3 regions of the Streptomyces sp. NPDC001604 genome follow, and region 3 is predicted to be linked to each of the others. Evidence: riboswitches for the same ligand, from Rfam matches in the RefSeq annotation. Region 3 holds a riboswitch; each other region holds the start of a gene.

Region 1 (3,263 bases), on a different contig from region 3:
GGACGCCGATCGACGACACCTCGGCGAACGATGTGATGGCCCAGTTCATGCACCTCGAGTACCAGGCGCCGGACCAGGACATCTCGCTCTACATCAACTCCCCCGGCGGCTCGTTCACCGCCATGTCGGCGATCTACGACACGATGCAGTACGTCGGCTGCGACGTGGAGACGATCTGCCTGGGGCAGGCCGGCTCGTCCGCCGCGGTGCTGCTCGGGGCGGGCACGCCCGGCAAGCGGTTCGCGCTGCCGGGCGCGCGCATGGTGATCCACCAGCCGCTCCTGGCCGAGCCCATCGAGGGACAGACCAGCGATCTGGCCATCCAGGCCGAGGAGTTGGGCCGGATGCGGGCCCGGCTGGAGCAGATGCTCGTACGGCACACGGGACGCAGCCCGGAGCAAGTCGCGGCGGACATCGAGCGGGACAAGATCCTGAACGCCCAAGAAGCCGTGGAGTACGGCCTGGTGGACCGGATCATCCCCAGCCGCAAGGCCACCCTCGCCCCGCCCACCGGGCGGTGAGCGGCCGGTGCTCCCACCCGAACTTCCGCCGCTGCCCGCCCTCACCCGCGCCGAGGGCGAGTTGATCGACCGTTACCTCGACGTGGTCGACCTGCTCGGCCGCATCAATCCGGCGCAGCCCGGCGACACGTATCGCGGGCTGCGGGCGGCGCAGGCGCTGGTGAGCAAGGCGGCCCTGCTGCGCGACGCCCTGGCGCTGATGCACCAGCGGGGCGAGACCGAACTGCACGCCCCGACACTGGGACGCGCCCTTCGGGTGCTCGACGGGGAGCGGCGCACCGCCCGGGTCACGGTGCCGCCGCAGTCCGAAAGTTGACGCACGTACAACCGGTCCGGACCTTCCGTCCTGTGGGCGCAACGTCCGGACCGGAGTTCAAACGGACCAAATGAGGTACCCCCATTCGGCGTAGTCGCGGCTCCTTTTTCGCGACCGTCAGGGTTGCGCAACGCGCCTGCCCCGAGGGCGGTTTCCGGTGCTCCGGTGCTGGTCCGAGCCTCCTCGGGGGCCTCAACGCTCCCTCGAACACAGGGGTGTCCACCCGAACGGGTGAGTGGTGAGTAACGACACAAACCCCCGGTTCCATTGGGATTTTCGGACTTGTATGGGTGAAGATCCCTGTCTGACGACAAGCCCCCGCCGCAGCGGCGGGGCGATCCGGGCGGACGCCGAGTCCTGCCGCCGCCCGGATGACCGGTCGACAGGAGTGGATCGGCAGGAGTGGAGGACCCAAGCAAGACGGGTCGCCGGAACGGTCACGCCATGACCGGGTCGAGCAGCCCTTGGGGTGAAGCCGCGTCAGCGGCCGGGCAACTTCGCCAGCCCGAATCCGACAGGTCATCCTTCACAGGCGGCTGACGAAGGGTTGCGCATGACTGCGCTCAATCGTGTCCCGTCGCTGATGGTCCGGGCCGGTACGGCCTCGGCCCTCACCATCGCCGCAGTGGGCGGCTCCATCGTGGTCCCGGGTGTCGCCTCCGACGCCTCGGCAGCCACCATGGCGACGAAGGCACTTCAGATCGCGGCTTCCAAAAAGGGTTCCCCGTACAAGTGGGGCGCCTCGGGACCGCGCCGGTTCGACTGCTCCGGGCTCACGCTGTACTCGTTCAAGAAGGCGGGCAAGACCCTGCCCCGTACGGCGGCCCAGCAGTACAACAAGACCAGGCACATCTCCGCGAAGAGCCGGAAGGCCGGAGACCTGGTGTTCTTCCACTCGGGCTCCAACGTCTACCACGTCGGCATCTACGCCGGGAAGGGGAAGATCTGGCACGCCCCGAAGACCGGGGACGTCGTAAAGCTGCAGAAGATCTGGACGTCCAGCGTCTGGTACGGCCGGGTCAGCTGACTCTCCCGCGGGGGCGACGGCAACCTGACACGCCGCCGCCCCCGCGGGGCATTACGCGGCACCAGAGCGCCCCGGCGCGGTTGCGCGGCACGGTTGAGCGACTACGGCTCCTGCTGCCCCGCTGCCGGCACCGGCTGGGCCGGTACGGTCCACGGGAGCTCGATGGTGACCGTCTTGCCGCCCTCACGGGTGGGGCGGACATGCAGTCGGCCACCGCATTCGGCGGCCAGCCAGCGGATGATCACCATGCCCCGGCCGTTGTCCTGCTGCACGGCGGCGGGCAGGCGCTTGGGGAAGCGGGGGTGGCTGTCGGTGACACCGATGCGGAGCTGCTCGTCACGGTGGAGTTCGATGTCCACCGTGAAGGTGGGTGACTGACCGAAGGTGTGCTGTACCGAGTTGGTGGCGAGTTCGGAGACGATGAGGCGGATGGTCTCGGCGGCCTCCGTGTCCGCAGGCAGTCCCCACTCGGCCAGCGTGGTGACCACGAAGCCGCGGGCCGCGGAGACCGAGGCGGGATCGCTCGGCAGAGTGACGGATGCTTCCAAATGGTCTGCCATGGCGCGGTCGTCCCTTTCCCACGGGACCGGAGTCCGACACGGAGCGGTTGGTTCGAGTACGGTCCCGGACTGGTGCTTCGTCGCCAGACTGCCATTACCGCGCCCGTCACGGGTGGCGATCCACCAAGATATGCATATATCTGTCGCTCAAAGCGGTGAACTCTGCGACGGGAGACCGTATTTGGGTGGCACGGAAGGAGTAAGGAGAAGCGCATGCAACACGGTCCCGCGGTGCGCCGCCGTAAGCTGGGCGCCGAACTGCGTGCGCTGCGCACGAGCGCGGGGCTCACCAGTGGTGAGGCCGCCCGGCTCGTCGGCTGGCACCAGTCGAAGGTGAGCCGGATCGAGACCGGCGCCAGCGGGGTGAAACCGGCCGATGTTCGGTTACTCCTGGACGCCTACGCCGTGTCGGACGCCCAACTCCGTGAATTGCTGCTGGTGTTGGCGGGCTCCGACGAGGGAGGCGGCCGGCATCACTGGTGGCACGCCTATCGTGGCGTACTGCCGCCGACCTACCGCGATTTCATCAGTCTGGAGTCCCAGGCGAGAGCGATGAGCACGCTGGAGACGTCTGTCGTACCCGGCCTTCTGCAGACGCCCGCTTACGCACGAGCGGTGACCCGGGCAGCGGTCGGCGGACTGGACGACGAACGGCTCGACGCCCTGGTCGAGGTGCGGCTGGCCAGGCAGGACGTGCTGCGTTCGGACCCGCCGCTGGAGCTGAGCGCGGTACTGGACGAGGCGGTACTACGCCGGGAGATCGGCGGACCCGACGTCATGGAGCAGCAGCTCGAACGGCTCCTGGAAGCGGCGCGGCTGCCTCAAGTGCGGCTTCAGGT
Region 2 (3,263 bases), on a different contig from region 3:
GGTGCGGCCGCTCTTCGACCAACTGGGCGGCAGGGGGCTCGCGGTGTGCGGGCAGGGCGCGCAGGTCTACGACGTGGGCGCGGACCGTCTGCTGTGGTCCGTCACCCTGGACCGGGAGCTGGCCGAGACCGCCCTCGGCAAGATCGAGGCCGAGGTGGGCCAGGTGTACGCGGCTGTCGACCAGGACGGTGTGGAGGGACTCACGCTCATCGAACCGGGCTATCTGATGCCGCATCCGACGCTGCCGGCGGTCCGCGTCGACCGGCGCGACGACCTGTGGTGCGAACCCATCAGCAAGGTGCTGCTGCGCCATCCCGCCCTGTCCGACGACGAGTTGGCGGCGACGGCGCGCTCGGTGGTGGGTTCGCTGGCCACCGTCACCATGTCGGGACCGGGGACCGTCGAACTCCAGCCATGCGGCATCACCAAGGCGACGGGCCTCGCACTGGCCGCCGCGCACCTGGGACTCGGCCCCGAGCAGACGATCGCCTTCGGTGACATGCCCAACGACATCCCCATGTTCGACTGGGCCGCCCACGGCGTCGCCATGGCCAATGCCCACCCCGAACTCAAGGCGGTGGCCGACGAGATCACCCTGTCGAACGAGGACGACGGCATCGCCGTCGTCCTCGAGCGAATGTTCTTCGAGTTCGGGGAGCTCGATGAGCTCCATGAACTCGGAGAGCTGGAGGAGCTCTGAGCGGCCTCAGCGAAGTCCGCTACGTTACGGCAGCGCTCCTTCAGGGGCGCGGGGCTGTATTGACTTGCGGCTCCGCCGCGGGGCGCGACCAGCCACGAAGGCGCCGCAGCCGACGAACGGCCGATCGCGGCACTCCCACGGAGTGCTCAGTACGCACCGAACACGTTGTCGATCGACCCGTACCGCGCGGCGGCGTACTTGCAGGCGGCCGTGATGTTCGCGATCGGGTCGAAGGGGTTCATCGCCGTGCCGGGCACATGGTAGGCGAGGAACGTCGGGTCGATGACCTGCAGCAGTCCCTTGGACGGGGTGCCGGCGACCGCGTTCGAGTCCCAGTTGTTGATGGCGGCCGGGTCGCCCGAGGACTCGCGGATGATGTTGCGGTAAATGCCGTTGTACGTCCCGGGGATACCGTTCTGCTTCATGACCTGGAGGGCGCCCCGGATCCAGCCGTCGAGGTTGTCGGCGTAGCCCATCGACTTCACGTTGGCGACGGTCGGGGTGGCCGCGGACGCGCTGTTCGCCCCGATGAGCGGGAGGGCGAGAACGGCGGCGCCGGTACCGGTGACGGCGAGCTTGCGGGCGAGGCGGTTGCTTCTGGGACGGCGGTGCTGACCTGTTGCAGGCATGGCGGGATCCTCTCCGTCGCCTGCGAGGTGAGCTGTCGGGTTCGGGCGGGGAGATGCCCGGCCGCGCAGCCGTACGGCCACGCGACTTCACCCCTAGCCGGCCCGGGACGATGCCCGGTCCGGCGGCCTACCTGGTTCCCCCGCTCCTGCCGTGCGAGTCAGTTGGTCGATGGTCGTGTCCGGGCGGCGGCAGGATTCGGCGTCCACCCGACAGGCCGGGAACGTATGCGAGAGCACATGGCGGGAACAAGGGTCGGCCTCACAGATCACGCCTGTTGACCTTGCTCTGAGGCTTATGGGGCACTTGATCCTTTGCGGTTGCCAAGTCTCAACTCGCGTACGGGAGAGGGGAACCGGCGAGAGGGCAGCGCTTGTCGGCCCGTACTGCCGTGTGAGTCAAGTCACCGGCATTCGCAAGAGTGGCAAATAGGGCAATGGCCCCAACTCGTGGTCAACCAGCCGCCCATCGCCTCATTGGGGGGCGAAAGCGGAACCTGGCGTGTGGTGCACGTCGTTGTCATGGCGGTCGCCCGTCGAGCACCCCGTGCCGGGATCCGGAGGTCCTCGTGAGTCGTTTCCTGAGGGAAGGGCACTCGGGCGTACCGACTCGTACGGACGCACCGGGGGACACGCCGAGAGGCGCGCCGGCCGACACCCCGATAGACAAGTCGATGGATATCCGTTCTTATCGGTTGATCGAAAACATACCGGTCGTGATCCGATACCGCCCAGGCTGGACGGGTGGGCGGCATCGGTGATCGAAAGGTGACCGGATACGCTGACTTGAGTGATGTCAGCGACCTATCGACAAACCGTGTAACCGCCAGTAGACACCAGCAGACAGGAGACCCCTCGTGACCGTCGTCGGGCCGTTCGGGCTGAGCGTGCGGGACCAGGCTCTGGAAGCCGATGTCCAGGCCGGATTGGCGGCCGTCGAGGAAGGTTTGCTCGAAGCCACCAAGAGTGAGGTGCCCTTCATCACGGAGGCCGCCCAGCACCTGGTGCGGGCGGGCGGGAAGCGGTTCCGCCCGCTGCTCGTGATGCTCGCCGCCCAGTTCGGCGACCCGTATGCACCGGGGGTCGTGCCCTCGGCCGTGGTGGTGGAGCTGACCCATCTGGCGACGCTGTACCACGACGACGTGATGGACGAGGCCGCCGTGCGGCGCGGCGTCGACAGCGCCAACACCCGCTGGGGCAACTCGGTGGCGGTCCTCACCGGCGACTTCCTGTTCGCGCGCGCCTCGCACATCCTCGCCGACCTCGGGCCCGAGGCGGTCCGGGTGCAGGCCGAGGCGTTCGAGCGCCTGGTCACCGGGCAGATCCTGGAGACGGCGGGGCCGCAGGACGGCCGGGATCCGGTCGACCACTACCTGGACGTGCTGGGCGGCAAGACGGGCTCGCTGGTGGCCGTGTCGTGCCGCTTCGGGGCGATGATGTCGGGCGCCGACGAGACGGTCGTGGACGTGCTCACGCAGTACGGGGAGCGGCTCGGAGTCGCCTTCCAGCTGGCGGACGACGTACTGGACATCGCCTCCGAGTCGCGCGAGTCCGGCAAGACCCCGGGCACCGACCTCCGCGAGGGGGTCCCCACGCTTCCGGTGCTGCGGCTGCGGGAGCGGGCGGCCCGGCTGGGGCTTGCCGAGGACATCGCCCTGTGCGAGCTGCTGGACTCCGACCTGAGCGACGACGCGCGGCACGCCGAGGCGCTCGCCGGACTCCGGGCGCACCCGGCGCTGGAGCAGGCGCGCCGGGACACGGTGCGCTACGCGGAGGACGCGCGAGCGGCGCTGGCTCCGCTGCCGGAGTGCGATGCGAAGCTCGCGCTGATGGAGATGTGTGACGCCGTGGTGCATCGGGCCGGCTGAGCTGCCGTTCGAGCGGGCTCTGACCTGCACTCCAAGCGATGTGGCGTACGTCACACATCTGGACTGAGT
Region 3 (3,263 bases):
TCCACGCCACTCGCCGCCCACATGGGTGTGATCGCCTGGGAGGGGAGCGGCGGCCAGCACACCGTACTTCGAGGTCTCCACCGTCCAGGCCGTGTTGGGGTCCAGCCGCAAAGGCTGATCGGAAAAGGCCTCCGCCAGCGCCCTGATCGCCGCGATCCCCTCCCCGGCGGGAAGACGCCTCCTTGAGCTGGAACGACCGGAACCCGTACCGCTGTTGCATCAACCGGGCCTGCTCGCGTGCCTGCATCACCGGACGCTGCGGAGCGCCTGTGGCGAGCAAGGAGGTGGCCGCCGACTTCCGTCGGCGGCCACCTCCTTGCTCATCGTGCGGTTGGTGTCACACGGGGCGTACGGCGATACGGACCGCGGCTTCGCCTGCGTAGTGGACCGGGTCCTCGCGGATGACAGCACCCGGGCCGGGCGCGTGAATCATCAGGCCGTTGCCGGTGTAGATGCCGACATGGCTGAAGTTGTCGTTGAAGAAGATCAGGTCTCCGGGGCGGCTCTCGGCCAGGGGAATCACCGTGCCGGCGCCCGCCTGCTCGTACGTGGTGCGGGGCAGGGTGACCCCGGCGGCCCGCCAGGCGGCCTGGGTCAGCCCGGCGTTGTCGTACGACTCCGGCCCGACCGCACCCCACAGGCACGGCCTGCCGATCTGTGCACGGGCGAAGTCGATCGCCCTGTCGGCCTTGGTGGCGGTGGGCGTGACGGCGGCGGGCACACCCGTGTCGAGGACGGACGGCTGCACGGTCCAACCCCCGGCCTGGGGTATGCGGGTGTCGAGCGCGGACGGCTGGGTGCGCCATTCCTCCACGGCGGGTACGCCCGTGTCCAGCACGGAAGGCTGCATAGGCCACTCCTGCGTCGCGGGTGCACCCGTGTCGAGCACGGAAGGCTGCATGCGCCACTGCTCCACCGCGGGTACGCCGGTGTCGAGGACGGACGGCTGCATCAGCTGTGCCCCGGCCGGCGGCAGGCCCGTGTCGAGGACCGTCGGCTGCTGCCGCCACGCTTCCTCGGCCGCCGGGCGGGTCTGTTGCGTCTGGTCCTGCCAGGGCAGCTGGGCCGGCACGGCCTCGACAGCCGGGCGTGGTGCGGAGGTCTGCCGGGCGGTGTACCGGTACAGCAGTTCGCTGGCCGCCGCGATCTTGCGCTGGTTCTGCTCCTTGGACCTGCGCAGGGAGGTCTGCCTGGACTCGGGTGCCGCCGCCGGCAGCGCGGGGGCGGCCTCCTGGCGGGGCTGCGGGACGGCGGGGAGCACGGCCGTGGGGCCGGCGGTCAGCTCGGCGACCGGACGGCGGGACTCCGCGGAGGGCAGCTCGGGCACGGACCGGGCGGTCGTCGCCGGCTCCGGGGCGGTACTGCGGCTGTCCGCCGGGCGCCGGGGCTCGGCCTGGCGAGCCGGCATACGGTCGGCCGGCAGCACAGCGGGAACCGTCGGGCCCAGGGACGCACGCGCTCCGTCGAACCACCGCCGGGACACCGAGTCGAGTGCCGGATCCGAGCGGCCGCGCTCGCGTGCCGGGGCGGCGGGCGGCCGCGCTCCCAGCAGCTGGGCCCGGGTGAAGTTGTAGTTGCCGGTGTCGGACTCGGCCTGGTCGTAGAGGCTGCTCACCCGCTGCCTGACGGCTTCGCGGCTGGGGCCCTCGTCACCGGTCGACGGCGCGGCGTCGGCGGTCTGCGAGAACAGGGCCACCGAGGTGAGGGCCGCGGTCGCGAGAGCGGAGTTGCGCATGCCGGGAAGGCCGAGACCTCCGGTGCGCGATGGTCGATCCGGCGCCATGGGAGCCGTACTCCTTCCGTACTCCGCCTACCGAGTTAGCTGTCGGGTTCGGGCGGTCGGTTCCGGAAGGCATGCCCTACGGCCCCTGCCCTGGCGGGCAGTTGGCCGATTCACCCCGTCGTTCGGTTGGGTCCCCGGTTCCGGCTGCCACGGGGGCGCACCGGATTCGGCGGAGGCCGCGCGTCCCGGCGGGGTTCGCCGGAGGAACTCGTGCGGCCTGAAGCAACGCTAGCCAACTTGTGCGGCTCGTGTGAAGGTTGGAGGCCGGAATGTCCGATACGCTTTTGTGACCTTCGTCGTGACGCACCGTCAGATCCGTGTGTTGTGCACACAGTGGATCCGGACGGCGACCGTCCGTCGCGAACGGGCCGCGTCAGGCCCGCGGGCCCTCGCTGCGAGCCTCACGCTCGGCGTTGCGCTTCTTGATGCGCGCCGTCTCCTTGCGGACCTCCGCCTGAGTGGCGCGCTCCTTCTGCAGCCACTCGGGCTGTTCCTGCTTCAGGGCCTCGATCTGCTCGGTGGTGAGCGCCTCGGTGATCCCGCCGCGGGCGAGACCCGCGATGGAGACACCCAGCTTCGCCGCGACCACCGGACGCGGGTGCGGGCCATTGGCGCGCAGCTCGCGCAGCCACTCGGGCGGCTCGGCCTGGAGCTGGTCGAGCTCGGCTCGTGAGACGACACCCCCCCGGAACTCGGCGGGGGTGGCCTCGAGGTACACACCCAGCTTCTTCGCCGCGGTCGCGGGCTTCATCGTCTGGGTGCTCTGGTGCGACTTCATGCCGTCCAGGGTATCGAGCATGTTCGAGCCCTCCGACCACGGCCGGTAGCCTGGCCTGGTGACAGGCTCGGAAGAATCCCAGGCGTTCCGGCTTGCGTACGTCCCGGGAGCGACGCCCGCCAAGTGGGTGCGGATCTGGAACGAGCGCCTGCCCGACATCCCGCTGAACCTCCTCGCCGTACCGGCTGCCGAGGCACCCGACGTGCTGCGCGCCGGCGGGGCCGACGCGGGACTCGTACGGCTGCCGGTCGACCGTGCGTTCTTCAGCGCGATCCCCCTCTACACCGAGACGACGGTCGTCGTCGTGCCCAAGGACCATGTGATCACGGCGGCGGACGAGGTGACCGTGGCGGACCTCGCGGAAGAGGTCCTCTTCCACCCCCTCGACGACGTCTTCGACTGGGACCGGCCGCCGGGTGAGCCCGCCTTCGAGCGCCCTGCCACCACCGAGGACGCCGTGGAACTCGTCGCGGCGGGCGTCGGCCTCCTGGTCGTCCCCCAGTCCCTGGCCCGTCTGTACCACCGCAAGGACCTCACGTACCGGCCGCTGGTGGACGGCCCCGAGTCGAGCGTCGCCCTGGCGTGGCCCGAGGAGGCCACCACCGACCTGGTCGAGGATTTCATCGGAATCGTCCGCGGTCGCACGGTCAACAGCTCCCGCGGCCGCAAGGCGGCGACACCGGAATCGAAGGGCAGGGCGGG

The links. A riboswitch is a leader RNA that binds a small molecule or an ion and turns the genes downstream of it on or off. The one in region 3 is predicted to bind cyclic di-AMP.
Region 1: another riboswitch for cyclic di-AMP. It lies ahead of ACFY1E_RS29410 (C40 family peptidase); the one in region 3 lies ahead of ACFY1E_RS11470 (NlpC/P60 family protein).
Region 2: another riboswitch for cyclic di-AMP. It lies ahead of ACFY1E_RS36875 (transglycosylase SLT domain-containing protein); the one in region 3 lies ahead of ACFY1E_RS11470 (NlpC/P60 family protein).

Annotation. Positions count from the first base shown of each region.
Region 1 is NZ_JBIAUY010000012.1:166,683-169,945, reverse strand. Features, by position in the region: gene ACFY1E_RS29420 (ATP-dependent Clp protease proteolytic subunit) at 1-521, shown strand, start outside; gene ACFY1E_RS29415 (hypothetical protein) at 529-837, shown strand; cyclic di-AMP (ydaO/yuaA leader) riboswitch at 1,176-1,387, shown strand; gene ACFY1E_RS29410 (C40 family peptidase) at 1,391-1,864, shown strand; gene ACFY1E_RS29405 (ATP-binding protein) at 1,966-2,424, opposite strand; gene ACFY1E_RS29400 (helix-turn-helix domain-containing protein) at 2,638-3,263, shown strand, end outside.
Region 2 is NZ_JBIAUY010000018.1:126,026-129,288, forward strand. Features, by position in the region: gene ACFY1E_RS36870 (HAD family hydrolase) at 1-700, shown strand, start outside; gene ACFY1E_RS36875 (transglycosylase SLT domain-containing protein) at 847-1,329, opposite strand; cyclic di-AMP (ydaO/yuaA leader) riboswitch at 1,334-1,503, opposite strand; gene ACFY1E_RS36880 (polyprenyl synthetase family protein) at 2,184-3,194, shown strand.
Region 3 is NZ_JBIAUY010000003.1:433,423-436,685, reverse strand. Features, by position in the region: partial or broken gene ACFY1E_RS11475 (enolase C-terminal domain-like protein) at 64-235, opposite strand; gene ACFY1E_RS11470 (NlpC/P60 family protein) at 338-1,735, opposite strand; cyclic di-AMP (ydaO/yuaA leader) riboswitch at 1,792-1,965, opposite strand; gene ACFY1E_RS11465 (DUF5997 family protein) at 2,157-2,561, opposite strand; gene ACFY1E_RS11460 (LysR family substrate-binding domain-containing protein) at 2,620-3,263, shown strand, end outside.